Regions from separate parts of the Pseudoalteromonas sp. A757 genome, predicted to be linked through region 2. Evidence: predicted binding sites of a transcription regulator. Region 2 holds the regulator's gene; the other holds the start of a gene.

Region 1 (6,559 bases), on a different contig from region 2:
AGTTCCGCCTTCTGCAGTACCAGTTGAAATAACCGTGCCCCCCTGCTCAAGCTGATAAGTATTTGGTGTCCCGGCTGTCACCACTAGGTCAAAGGTATTTGCACCTGCAGGCGCACTAGGATCCGCGTTGTAATTTGCCTTGTGAAACTCATCAAAAACCCCTTGTTCGTCCACGTACACGGAGGCCGATGTAATACCACCAGAAACCACACCTGTATTTGAAGTAATATTCAGTCGCTTCTCTGCACTTTCAAATACATCAAAACCGTTATCACTTGAGCGTATTTCGACGCCCTCAGAAACTTTTATTTTATGCTGTCCTTGGTCACCGTTATATACGTACTTTCCAGTAGCTGAGTCAAAGCTATAGGTTTGCGTATTATCTTGATAGCCGGAAAATATAAACTTACCATCTTCACTTTTTGAGTTCATTAAATCCAAAATAGTATCTTGGATTGACTCTAGCTCATCAGCGATTGCTTGACGGTCAACATCAGATAACCCGCCATTACCGGCCTGTATCGACTTGGTATAAGCGCTATCAATGGCCGTTTTAATATTTTCGAGTACTGACTCTTGAGTGTCTAATCTCGAAGACAGCATAGTCAAATTCTTAGTAAACTGATCGTTTGCTTGGATCCGGTCGTCAAAAAGCATCGCTCTAGCAGTCGCTGAAGCATCATCAGAAGCACTCAATACCCGCTTTTGCGTGTTCAGCTGCTGTGTTGCTTTGTTCACATCTTGCTGATTACGCAAAATAGAATTGAGATTTGAATTAAAAATTTGATTTTGAGATAAACGCATAATTACCTCGCTGCACTTAATAAGGTATCGAACACGGTTCTTGCTGCTGAAATGACTTGCGCAGAAGCCGAGTAAGATTGTTGAAAACGTAACAAATTGGCTGCCTCTTCATCTAGATTTACACCCGATAGAGACTCAAACCATGCGCTTGACTGATTGGCTAGCGCTTCGAATGCCGCGCCATTAGTTTTCGCTTGATTGGTAATAACTCCTACCCCGGTGACAATATCGGCATACGCCTCATTAAAGGTTTTATGGCTTTCGGTACTACCTGTAGACTCTAGATTTTGTCTAACTAAATCAGATGATTTCAGACCATCAAGCGCTGCACCATTACGGTTGTCATCAAAGCCACCAGTGTTAAAGCTAATTTCAAAACTATCACCGGTATTCGGTGTCCCCTCGATATCGAACGTGAAACCAAGATTGTCAAAAGGTGCTGGCGCAGCTCCCACTGTGGAAAGTATATCTTTGCCATCGGCAGGAGCGGTAAAGGTATGCGTTGTACCTGAATTACTGGTCAATGTATATTCGTTAGCGTTAGCGGTTTTAGTCAGAGTATATGGACCATCATTCAAGGTTGGCGGCATTCCCGCCGTAAACGCACTGGTCGCAGGATCGGTATCAGTGACGACTCCAGCTGAAATGGTCGCCGTACCATTATTGTCTGCTGATTTTTCAGTGCGAATTGGTGACGCTAATGCAAGTGCTTCTGGTCGTTGAGTTGCAAGCTCCAACCCGGTTGAAGCCTGTTGATTTAATTTTACAAGAAATCTATCACCTGTTGCACCACTACCCGTTACGTTCATTTGTAAGCCAAAATAATCACCTGTTCCCGTGATGACTCCTCCTGCGATATTACCAGTCGTTGGAGTACCGATAGGATTGCCTTTGGCGTCTACAGCTGTTATTTCAACGGTTGTTGCGCTGGTATAAGTAACTTGGAAGTCAGTAGCTGGCAACTCATTGCCGCGTCCAGGCTCAAGTGTTGCCGTAAGCGCTGCGGTGCCTGTATTCTCGCTGTAAGCAAAGCCGCCCACGGTAGGGATCTTAAATAAGTCTCCCCCTATGTTGCCATCTAAGTCCATTCCCAATCTATTTTGCTGATTAAAAGCATCTGCTAATGCGAGGCCAATTTGACCTAGTTGGTTCTGTGCCGGGATCAACACTTCATCTCTAAATGCCAGTAACCCGCCGATTTTGCCTTTCAAACTGCCGCTATCTAACTCAAGTTGCACAACATTTTTATCTTTAATATCTAGAGTTAGCTCTTTATGGTTGGGATCTGGGTTGCCTTTCATCGCAAATAAATTAAAAGCGCCACCTTGCATCACAAGCGCGTCCCCAGTGCCTAAAAATACGAGCTTCTCGCCATTTTCACCGTCGAGTGTTTCTATATCTACAAGCTCAGCAAGCTCCTTAATTGCTTGATCGCGCTCATTAAGCACGCTGTGATCGACATTATTAAGATTGAGCGCTGACTTACTCGCCACTTGTTTATTCAATTCACTGATTTTTTGAACAAGGTTATTAGCTTCTTCTGAGAAAATATCCAATTGCTCATTCACGATACTGTTTTGATCAACAACAATACCTGACAATCTATCCATTTGATCGACAAGACCTTGAGCGCCCGTCATGAATAGAGATCGGTTAGTTGTCGACGAAGGCAAGTTAATCGCGCTTTGTAAATTATTAAACATCGAGTTGATACTCTTGCTCAGGCTATTCGAGTCTTGTGCAAATAATGTATCAACGCGACTTGCCTCAGTGACAAACTGCTCATAGTAAGACTGATTGGAAATATCACGATTCAGTTGCTGCTGCGCGAACTGGTTGATCAAACGCACCGTTTCACCACGACCAACCATGCCACCTATCATTGTTCCGTGCTCAGTCCGTTCACGGATATACCCTTTGGTATTTAGGTTAGCAATGTTTTTACTGGTGGTTTGTAGTAACTCGGAGTTAGCCCTAACCCCTGCCGCACCAATATTTAATAGATCAAATGACATCTCATCTGACTCCCTTTGTTAGCGCACCGGATAAGAAATCGGATACATCAATACGCTTTAAAACTGACTTAATTTTGTTGGCATAATTCGGATCGGTCGCATAGCCTGCATTTTGAAGTTCACTTAGATAGGCATGACTATCACCAGCCTTATTTAAGGCTTGCTCATATCTCGGATTACCTTTTAGAAAACTGACATAATCATCAAAGCTTTGTTCTAGCGACTTATAAGCACGGAAATCGGCTTGCTTTTGCACCGGTAACCCTTGCTCAAATTCAAGTGTCGATTTTCTGGCGCTTTCACCACTCCAGCGGCTATCCGCTTTGATATTGAATAGGTTAAAACTGCTACTACCATCTTTTTTGCTGATGATGTGTTTACCCCAACCGGTTTCCAGTGCAGCTTGTGCAACCATTACCGCAGGGTTCAAGCCTAGCTTTTTCGCAGCTGTTTGAGCGTATTCCCAAATTCTGTCGACGAATTCCTCAGGAGAACCAAAGCCTGTTTGTTCATCGCTTGAGGTATCTGCCTTAACATTGACAGCCTGCGGTTCGGATTTATTCACACTCTCACTTGCTGTCGTCTGTTTTTTAAAGGAAATATCGCCGTCAGCTCTCATTACAGAAGCAGGCTTATACTTTTCAGAATTAGGAGACAACTGTTGCACAATCAGATCTGCAAGTCCTAAGCTGCCCTGCTCAGATAAGTGCATCGAAAGTTGCTGATCATGCATTTCTTCAAAAAATTTGACACCGCTAGAGTTAAATGGACTGTCTTTATCCTCTAGCGCCTCATTCGCTTTACGCATGCTCTGTAACAACATTTGCGTAAAGATAGACTCAAACTGTTGTGCCGCCTTCTTCAATGCCTGATCAGAGGCACCTTGATCGCCAGCACCTTTCAGCGCCTCTTTACGGATCGAATCAAGGTTTCCTAGGTCGAAAAAGCTTTGATTTTTCAATTGGTCGGTGTTCATACACTCAGCACTGTTTGACGTTAATAACTATACAAATAGAAATGCAAAATCCGAGCCAAAAAAAAGCCTCACAATTGTGAGGCTAACTAGTTGATTAATAATAGAACATCAAATGACGACTAATTGACCATTTATTGCGCCCGCTTCTTTTAGCGCTTCAAGGATCGCCATTAAATCGCCTGGTGCTGCGCCAACTTGGTTAATTGCTCTAACCAAGTCATCAAGGCTCACGCCTGGGTCAAATACAAACGCTCTAGAGTCGTCCTGATTTACGTCGATAATACTTTGCTGCGTCACTGCTGTTTCACCATTCGCCAGCGCATTAGGTTGAGATACATTTTGCTGCTCAGCAATTGTTACGGTAAGGCCGCCATGGGTAATTGCCGCAGGCTGTAGCTTGACATTTTTGCCAATAACGATAGTGCCTGTGCGAGAGTTAACGATGATCTTCGCTGCGGTATCTGCGGGTTTAAATTCTAGATTCTCTAGCGTAGACAAGTAAGCAACGCGCTGAGACGGATCTCTTGGGGCAATTACTCGCACTGAGGCTGCATCCATAGGTTTTGCGCTGTTTGGTCCAACAAGTCCATTGATCGTGTCGGCCAAGCGCTTTGCGGTAGTGAAGTCGGGCCTATTCAAGTTAAAGGTGATGTAATCGCCCTGAGTAAACGGACTTGGTACCGCTCGTTCCACTGTCGCGCCATTTGCCACGCGGCCTACAGTCGGCGTATTGATCACAACTCGACTCCCGTCGGCACCATCAGCGCCCAAACCACCAACAATCAAACTACCTTGCGCGATTGCATATACATTACCATCAACCCCTTTAAGAAAAGTCTGAAGTAAAGTACCGCCTCGTAAACTACCAGCACTACCAATAGATGACACAGTCACGTCAATGGTTTGACCGGGTTTAACAAAAGGTGGCAAGTCAGCGTGAACCGCAACAGCCGCAACATTTTTAATTTTTGGCTTTAAGCTTGCGGGCATCGTTATGCCAAAGCTATTCAACATCGCTTTAAAGCTCTGCTCGGTAAATCTGGTTTGCTCACCGGTACCAGGCAAGCCTACAACGAGGCCGTAGCCAACCAGTTGGTTTGAACGAACACCTTCAACCATACTGACGTCTTTAACTCGCTCAGCAGAAGCCAAAGAAGAAAAACCAACCAACGTCATGGCCGCACCGATAAGCAAAATATTCTTAAACATATTGTTCATTTTCAGCACCTTAAAACGGCATCAGCGCGCTCATAAAGAAACTCGTTAACCAACCTGCACTTTGTACTTCTTGTTGATCACCTTTACCCGAATATTGAATTCTGGCATTTGCCACTCGATTGGACTCAACCGTGTTATCTGCCGTCACATCTTGAGGTCTTACCAATCCTTCCAAGCGAATAAATTCCTCGCCGGTATTAAGGGTTAACCACTTTTCGCCGCGGATCACTAAATTACCGTTAGGCAATACTCGGGTGACATTAACTGAAATATTACCAAATAAGCTGTTGGACTGATTAGACTTCGAGTCACCAGAAAAAGAAGAGCTGGATTTAGCACCAAACTGTATTGCTTCTTTTCCGATATTAATGGCGTTGCCACCTAGGCCAATCACAGGGTCTAGGCTCGAATCACTGGATTTATCCAGCTCAGAATTTGCAGCTTTGGTTGCCTGAGTCGTTTCTCTGAGTACGATGGTAATAATATCACCGACTCTTAACGCTTTTTTGTCAGCATAGAGATCGTTGGAAAACTGCGTATTAAACAATGACCCTGTTGCCACCATTTGGGCTTGGTTATCCTCGGGATAGATAGGTGCATAATACGGATCGTCACGCACCACATTTTTATTTTGTGTTGTACTACATCCAGATAATGCAGCGACCGTTACGATGGCTAAATATAATGCACGCATAATACCCCCTACCCAATTACAGCTGTTGATTAATGTAGCTCAGCATCTGATCTACCGTTGAAATCACTTTTGAGTTCATTTCATACACGCGTTGTGTTTCGATTAGATTTACAAGCTCTTCCGTCACATTAACGTTTGACGTTTCAAGTGCGCCTTGCACAATCTTACCTAACCCTTCAACACTTGGGTTACCTTGCACCGGAGCACCACTTACCGCGGTTTCCGTGTACAAGTTTTGCCCAATCGGTTCAAGACCTGATGGATTAATAAAGTCACTAATTGTCAATTGTCCGATAACAACGTTTTCAGCTTGTCCAGCAACTCGCACCGATACTTCACCATCTTGAGAAATAGTAATTGACTGTGCATCGTCGGGTACGTTCATCTCAGGTAACACAGGAAAACCCGCGCCTGAAGTAACTATCCGCCCTTCTTCGTCCGTCGTGAACTGACCATTTCTTGAATATGCGGTTGTGCCATCTGGCATCTGAATCTCAAAAAAGCCCGGACCTTGGATCATCCAATCCAAAGAATTTTCGGTACTTAACATATTGCCTTGAGAAAAGTTCTTTTGGTTGGCGACCACTTTGGCACCTGCACCAAGCATCAAACCAGACGGTAACTCTGTATCTTGAGAGCTGCGACCTCCGGGTTGATTGATGTTTTGATATAGTAAGTCTTCGAATATCGCCCGACTCTTTTTGTAACCAACGGTACTGGCGTTAGCCAAGTTGTTAGAAATAACTGAAATATCAGTTTGCTGAGCATCTAAGCCTGTTTTACTTATCCACAATGCCGGATTCATAATCTCTACCTCACTCTTAAACTATGCGTAGGAGCGAAGTGTGTCGC
Region 2 (6,559 bases):
AAAAAACCGCGGTATCGGTGTATTAATCACCGATCACAACGTAAGAGAAACACTAGACGTATGTGAAAAGGCCTACATCGTTTCACATGGTGAGTTAATCGCTGCAGGCACGCCAGAACATGTTTTGGCAGATCAAACCGTAAGAGATGTCTACCTAGGCGAACAATTCAAGCTATAGTTAAGACGTAGTATTAATAACTGTTAAAAAGGATTGTTAGAGATACATGAGGCAATCATTACAGCTGCGCATGGGGCAGCAACTTACAATGACTCCACAACTGCAACAAGCTATTCGCTTGCTGCAGCTTAGTACATTGGATCTGCAACAGGAAATACAAGAAGCATTAGACAGCAATCCATTATTGGAAGTGGAAGAAGGTGATAATACTGACGGCGAAAATGCTGACCAACACGGCCAAGAAAAGAGCAGCACTGAAGATAATCAAAATTCAGGCGATGAAGCATCGGTTAGTGACTATGAGATAGACTCAGATACCGCCATGAGCAAAGACACGGTGAGCGATGATCTCGCCATGGATGTCACTTGGGACGAGTATATGAGCGCAGCTCCAGCCGCCAGCTCAGGTCCACTCCCTGATGACGATAATGTTTATCAAGGGGAAACCTCTGAATCTCTCCATGATTATCTCATGTGGCAACTTGAGTTGACTCCATTTAGTCCAACAGATAGAGCTATTGCGATTGCGATTATTGAAGCGGTCGACCTGTCAGGCATTTTAACACTCTCTTGCGAAGACATTTTAGAGAGCATTAATGACGAAGATAGCGAAGAGCCTATTGAGCTAGATGAAGTCGAAGCCGTACTCAAACGTATTCAGCTTTTTGACCCTGTTGGTATCGCTGCGCGTAGTTTACAAGAATGCTTATGTATTCAGCTAAACCAATTCGCCCCAGATACGCCATGGATTGCCGAAACGAAAATGATCCTGACAGAGCATATTGATTTGCTTGCCAGCCGTGACTATCGAACTTTGGCTAAGAAAACGCGCCTTAAAGAAGCCGATCTCAAAGAGGTGATGACGCTAATTCATAGTCTTAACCCAAAGCCTGCGGCAAGCATTATTCATGAAGAACCTGAGTATGTGATCCCTGATGTATCGGTGAAAAAAGTAAAAGGTCGTTGGGTCGTAGAGCTAAACCCTGATGCTATGCCTAAAATAAGAGTAAACGATCACTACGCTGCGATGTCTAGAACGGCGAAATCCAGTACGGATAGTCAGTTTATTCGCTCTCATTTACAAGAAGCAAAATGGTTTATTAAAAGCTTAGAAAGCCGAAATGATACTTTATTAAAAGTTACCAATTGCATTGTGCAACAACAACAGGCATTCTTTGAACATGGCCCCGAAGCAATGCGCCCTATGGTGCTAAATGATGTTGCTGAAATGGTTGAGATGCATGAGTCCACAATTTCCCGTGTGACAACACAAAAATATATGCATACACCTCGGGGAATATTTGAGCTGAAGTATTTCTTCTCTAGCCATGTAAGTACAGAAAATGGAGGTGAGTGCTCTTCCACAGCAATTAGGGCACTTATCAAAAAGCTGATAGCTGCAGAAAATACCGCGAAGCCATTGAGTGACAGCAAAATTGCAGATATCTTAGCTGAGCAAGGAATTAAGGTAGCGAGACGCACGATTGCAAAATATCGTGAATCCCTGGCCATTCCACCGTCAAATCAGCGTAAAAGTTTGATATAAGACGTAAAACCCAAGAAGGAAAAATGCTTATGCAACTAAATCTAACTGGTCGCCATGTAGAAATTACTGACTCATTAAGAGACTATGTCACCAACAAGTTTGCGAAGCTAGAAAGGCACTTTGATCATATCAATAACGTGCATGTGATCCTAGATGTCGAGAAGCTAGTACAAAAAGCAGAAGCAACATTACACGTAAACGGCGGCGAACTATTTGCATCAACAGAGCATCAAGATATGTATGCCGCAATTGATGGCCTTATCAACAAGCTAGATCGTCAAGTTATTAAACACAAAGAGAAGCTCACTCGACACTAAGATGAAATTAAGTGAATTAGTGAACAAGGACTGCAGTAAAGCTGCGGTCCTTTTTAATAGCAAAAAACGTATTTTAGAATACATCAGCGAACTGGCTCATAGTCAAATTCCAAATACCAGTCAGCATGCTATCTTGGACGCTTTAATGGCGCGAGAGAAATTAGGTAGCACTGGGATTGGTAAAGGCATTGCTATTCCTCATGGACGACTTGAAGGGTTAGATAAAATCCTTGCAATGGTACTTGTCAGTGAGCAAGGGATCCAGTTTGAAGCCATAGATAAGCAGCCGGTCGATATTTTTGTCGCATTCATCGTACCTGAAGGTGATAATCAACAGCACCTGAAGACCTTAGCGGCGATTGCTGATACACTCCAAGACAAGTCTTTTTGCAAAATGCTTAGGCAAGCAAAAAGTGATGATGAGTTATATGCAGTGATCCAAGGTGAATTTGATGAGTGATGAAGAAAAAGGACTCGAGCTTATCATTATCAGTGGCCGATCTGGCTCTGGTAAATCTGTAGCGCTTCGAGTATTGGAAGATTTAGGCTACTATTGTGTAGATAATATTCCAGTCAACTTACTGCCCTCTTTAGTCCGTAGTGTTTCCGACAATTATAATAAAATTGCAGTGAGCATTGATGTTAGAAACTTGCCTAAAGAACAAGACGAGTTTAATGACATTCTTGAGTACTTACCAGGCTTCGCCAAACCTACCCTGTTTTATTTAGACAGTGACGATCAAACCCTGATAAAACGCTTCTCAGAAACACGCCGTTTGCACCCGCTTTCACTGCATAACCTCCCATTAGATGTTGCAATTAAGAAAGAACGAGAATTATTAGATGTATTGATCACTCGCGCCGACTTCCTCATTGATACTACAGGCCTGAGCGTTCATCAACTTGCTGAAGATATTCGCGAAAAAATCTTAGGTAAAAAAGACAAACAACTCATTATTACCTTTGAATCTTTCGGCTTTAAACACGGTATTCCAAAACAAGCGGATTACGTTTTTGATGCGCGCTTTTTACCCAATCCACATTGGGAACCTGAGCTTAAGCCGCTCACGGGCCTAGATCAGCCAGTCAAAGACTATTTGTCGAGTCACAGCATCGTGCAAAAGTTTACTTGGCAAATTCAAACCTTTGTACAAACTTGGTTACCACACTTAGAACGTAACAATCGCAGCTATCTAACAATCGCAATAGGATGCACTGGAGGGCAGCACCGTTCGGTATACCTCGCACAAACCATAGGCGAGCGTTTTGCTAAAACCCACCCTAACGTCAAAATTCGTCATCGTGAGCAAGAGGGTTAAATGTTAGAAGATACGTTTTTAATCCAGAACAAGCTAGGTCTGCATGCCCGAGCTGCGACGGTTCTTGCTCAATTAGCTACCCAATTTGATGCCGAAGTGACCTTATATCAAGGAGACAAAAGCGCAGCTGCTGATAGCGTTCTAGCACTGCTGTTACTTGAAAGTAGCCAAGGCAAAGAGGTACGAGTTGTCTGCGAAGGCCCTGATGCTCAATATGCATTAGATGCCATTGGTGGACTGATAGAAAATAAGTTTAATGAATCCGAATAACCGCCGGTAAAACAATAAGGCCTGATTCATTTACTCCCTGCTAATCTCCCCCTCCTCCGTAACCAAAGTGGTCTAATAAGTCTCTCATAATTAAGCGTAAACCTTGGTAGTTCCCAGTAAACTGAGTTACACTGTAATACCAATTTAGGTTTCTTTCGTGCGGTAAAGTTAGTTACCGAGGTAAACTTAAATTATCGTTGCGTACACCTTTAAGGTGTATTAACGATAACAACCCACCAGCAGAAACAACACGAATAGCATTCAAATTAAGAAATTGATTTCTGCAATAAAGTATACGAATAGGGTTAACTTAATCACGATAGTCACCACTATTATCAAAAAGGATGCCTATGCCTGAAGTATTTGAACAAGACTACACACTGGAACAACTCCAAAAGGTAACCAAAGCCTTAAACAGTGGTCAGTTTGTTCAAGTTAGGCGCATGCTCGCAGAGACGGCACCTTGTGATACAGCACTACTGTTAGAGTCATCTCCGCATAAAGTTCGTTCTATGTTATGGCAGCTCGTCGACCCAGATATCCAAGGGGATGTCTTGGAGGAACTGTCAGAGGACGTAAGACTTGGGATCATCGCCCAAATGGAGCCGGAGCTAATTGCTGCCGCTACAGAAGACATGGACGACGATGATCTTGGTGATGTCCTAAGGAGCCTGCCTGATACCGTCTACCAAGATGTTATTGGCGCGATGGATAGCCAAGACAGAGAACGTGCGACACAAGCATTGTCCTACAAGGAACACTCGGCAGGTGCCCTGATGAGCACCGACACGGTCACCATTCGCCCCGATGTTACCTTAGAAGTTGTATTTAGATATCTACGTCTTAAAGGTGAGTTGCCAAATGGTACAGATGAGTTATATGTAGTTGATAAAGACAACTGCTTTTTAGGCACCTTATCAGTCAATACTTTATTAACTAAATCTCCTGACAGTATGGTTCGAGACTGGATGGATGAAGATAAAGAAACGATCCCTATCTCTATGGACGAATCTGAAGTGGCGCAGCTTTTTGAGCGCCACAACTGGATCTCTGCTCCTGTCGTTGACGATAACGCTCATTTGCTTGGTCGTGTCACCATTGATGACGTTGTTGACGTTATCCGTGAAGATGCCGAGCACAGCTTATTAAGTATGGCAGGTCTTGAAGATGAAGAAGATACTTTTGCGCCAGTTCTAAAAAGTAGCCAGCGCCGCTCTATTTGGCTTGGGATTAACCTGCTAACCGCCTTGATGGCTGCGTTTGTTGCGAGCTTCTTCGAAGGTACTCTGGATATTTTACCTATTCTCGCAGTGTTAAATGGCATAGTGCCAAGTATGGGTGGCGTTGCCGGTAGCCAAACACTAACTCTAGTTATTCGTGGTATTGCCCTTGGTCATATTAACCAAACTAACCAAAAGTTTTTAATGGGTAAAGAGCTGGCGATCGGTGCACTAAACGGTGTGCTTTGGTCTGTCTTGATCGCTGGGGTTATTGCTATATGGCAATGGGATTTTACACTCGGTGCCGTTATTGCCTTTGCGATGTTTATGAACTTAGTCGCAGCTGGTATCGCGGGTGCCAGTATTCCTATTATGCTAAAGAAAATGAATATCGACCCAGCACTAGCTGGCAGTGTAGTGCTAACAACTGTTACCGATATCGTCGGGATCTTCGCATTCCTTGGCACAGCGACTTGGTTATTAGTGTAACAGTGTCGAAATGGCGGGAAATGCTGGTCAAAGCCAGCATTTCTTGAGCTGAGGAAGAGAGTTATTCGCCCGCTATTTGCATATTATTGAGTAGTATAGATCCGGTTTGTACTGCGCCTCGACACTCAATATCACCGCCAACGCCTTCAATCCCCATAAACATATCTTTTAAATTGCCAGCAATCGTAATTTCACTCACAGGATATTGCAGCTCACCATTCTCGACCCAAAAACCAGCAGCACCTCTTGAGTAATCACCGGTTACTGTATTAACACCTTGCCCCATTAGTTCAGTGACTAACAAACCAGTACCCATCGACGCAAGTAGACTGGTTAAATCACCGTGTGTTGGTTTTACTAACCAGTTATGGATCCCACCCGCGTGACCTGTCGATTGCATATTCATTCTACGTGCAGCATAGCTTGCCAATAGGTAAGTATTCAGTACGCCATCTGTGATAATTTCACGGTCGATGGTTTTTACACCTTCACTATCGAAAGGACTAGAAGCAAGCCCTCTTAGTAGATGTGGCTTCTCTTCAATGTTTACGCAGCGATTAAAAATTTGTGTGTCTAAAGAGTCTAACAAGAAGCTAGACTTACGATATAGCGCGCCGCCACCAATACCTGACACTAAGTGCCCAAATAAGCTGTTCGCGATATCCGCTCGAAAAATAACAGGCACTTTACGCGTTGATACCTTACGACTACCTAATTTGGCCAGCGTAGACTGCGCGGCTTCCAAACCAACTTCTTCAGGAGATTTTAGATCCGTGTGCACGCGGGACAACGCATAGGCAGAGTCCCGTTGCATTTGCTCACCTTCTTTACCAATCACCATAGTACTCAAGCTGTGCCTGGTACGTGGAAACCCTGCAATTAAGCCATGGCTATTGCCGTATACACGGATCCCTTGATGGCTCGATAAACTCGCGCCATCAGAATTCACGATTCGAGGATCGAATTCTAACGCGGCTTTTTCAGCAGCAATACATTGCTCAATGGCTTCATCGGGAGAAACTTGCCAAGGGTGGAAAAGATCTAAATCTGTTGGTGACATCTCTAGCAAGGCTTTATCAGCCACACCATTACAGGGGTCATCCGAGGTAAACCGAGCAATATCTACAGCCTTTTCAACCACTGAGCGTAAGGCGTCAGGACTCAGATCTGCGGTTGATGCTGAGCCTTTATGATTACCCACATACACGCTGATACCAAGA

Evidence for each region. Region 2 encodes sigma-54, which starts transcription at its own class of promoters, with help from an activator protein. Its sites were predicted from a motif close to GTTGGCACGNNNNTNGNNT; they were not measured.
Region 1: the regulator sigma-54 is predicted to act here: its motif matches at 3,837-3,855, upstream of flgJ (flagellar assembly peptidoglycan hydrolase FlgJ).

The regions. Positions count from the first base shown of each region.
Region 1 is NZ_QNQN01000072.1:201,666-208,224, forward strand. Features, by position in the region: gene flgL (flagellar hook-associated protein FlgL) at 1-804, opposite strand, end outside; gene flgK (flagellar hook-associated protein FlgK) at 807-2,819, opposite strand; gene flgJ (flagellar assembly peptidoglycan hydrolase FlgJ) at 2,821-3,795, opposite strand; gene DRB05_RS16555 (flagellar basal body P-ring protein FlgI) at 3,904-4,971, opposite strand; gene flgH (flagellar basal body L-ring protein FlgH) at 5,024-5,707, opposite strand; gene flgG (flagellar basal-body rod protein FlgG) at 5,724-6,512, opposite strand; gene DRB05_RS16570 (flagellar basal body rod protein FlgF) at 6,529-6,559, opposite strand, start outside.
Region 2 is NZ_QNQN01000071.1:37,873-44,431, reverse strand. Features, by position in the region: gene lptB (LPS export ABC transporter ATP-binding protein) at 1-178, shown strand, start outside; gene DRB05_RS14445 (RNA polymerase factor sigma-54) at 225-1,724, shown strand; gene hpf (ribosome hibernation promoting factor) at 1,754-2,041, shown strand; gene ptsN (PTS IIA-like nitrogen regulatory protein PtsN) at 2,043-2,501, shown strand; gene rapZ (RNase adapter RapZ) at 2,494-3,360, shown strand; gene DRB05_RS14425 (HPr family phosphocarrier protein) at 3,361-3,630, shown strand; gene mgtE (magnesium transporter) at 3,981-5,339, shown strand; gene pmbA (metalloprotease PmbA) at 5,401-6,559, opposite strand, start outside.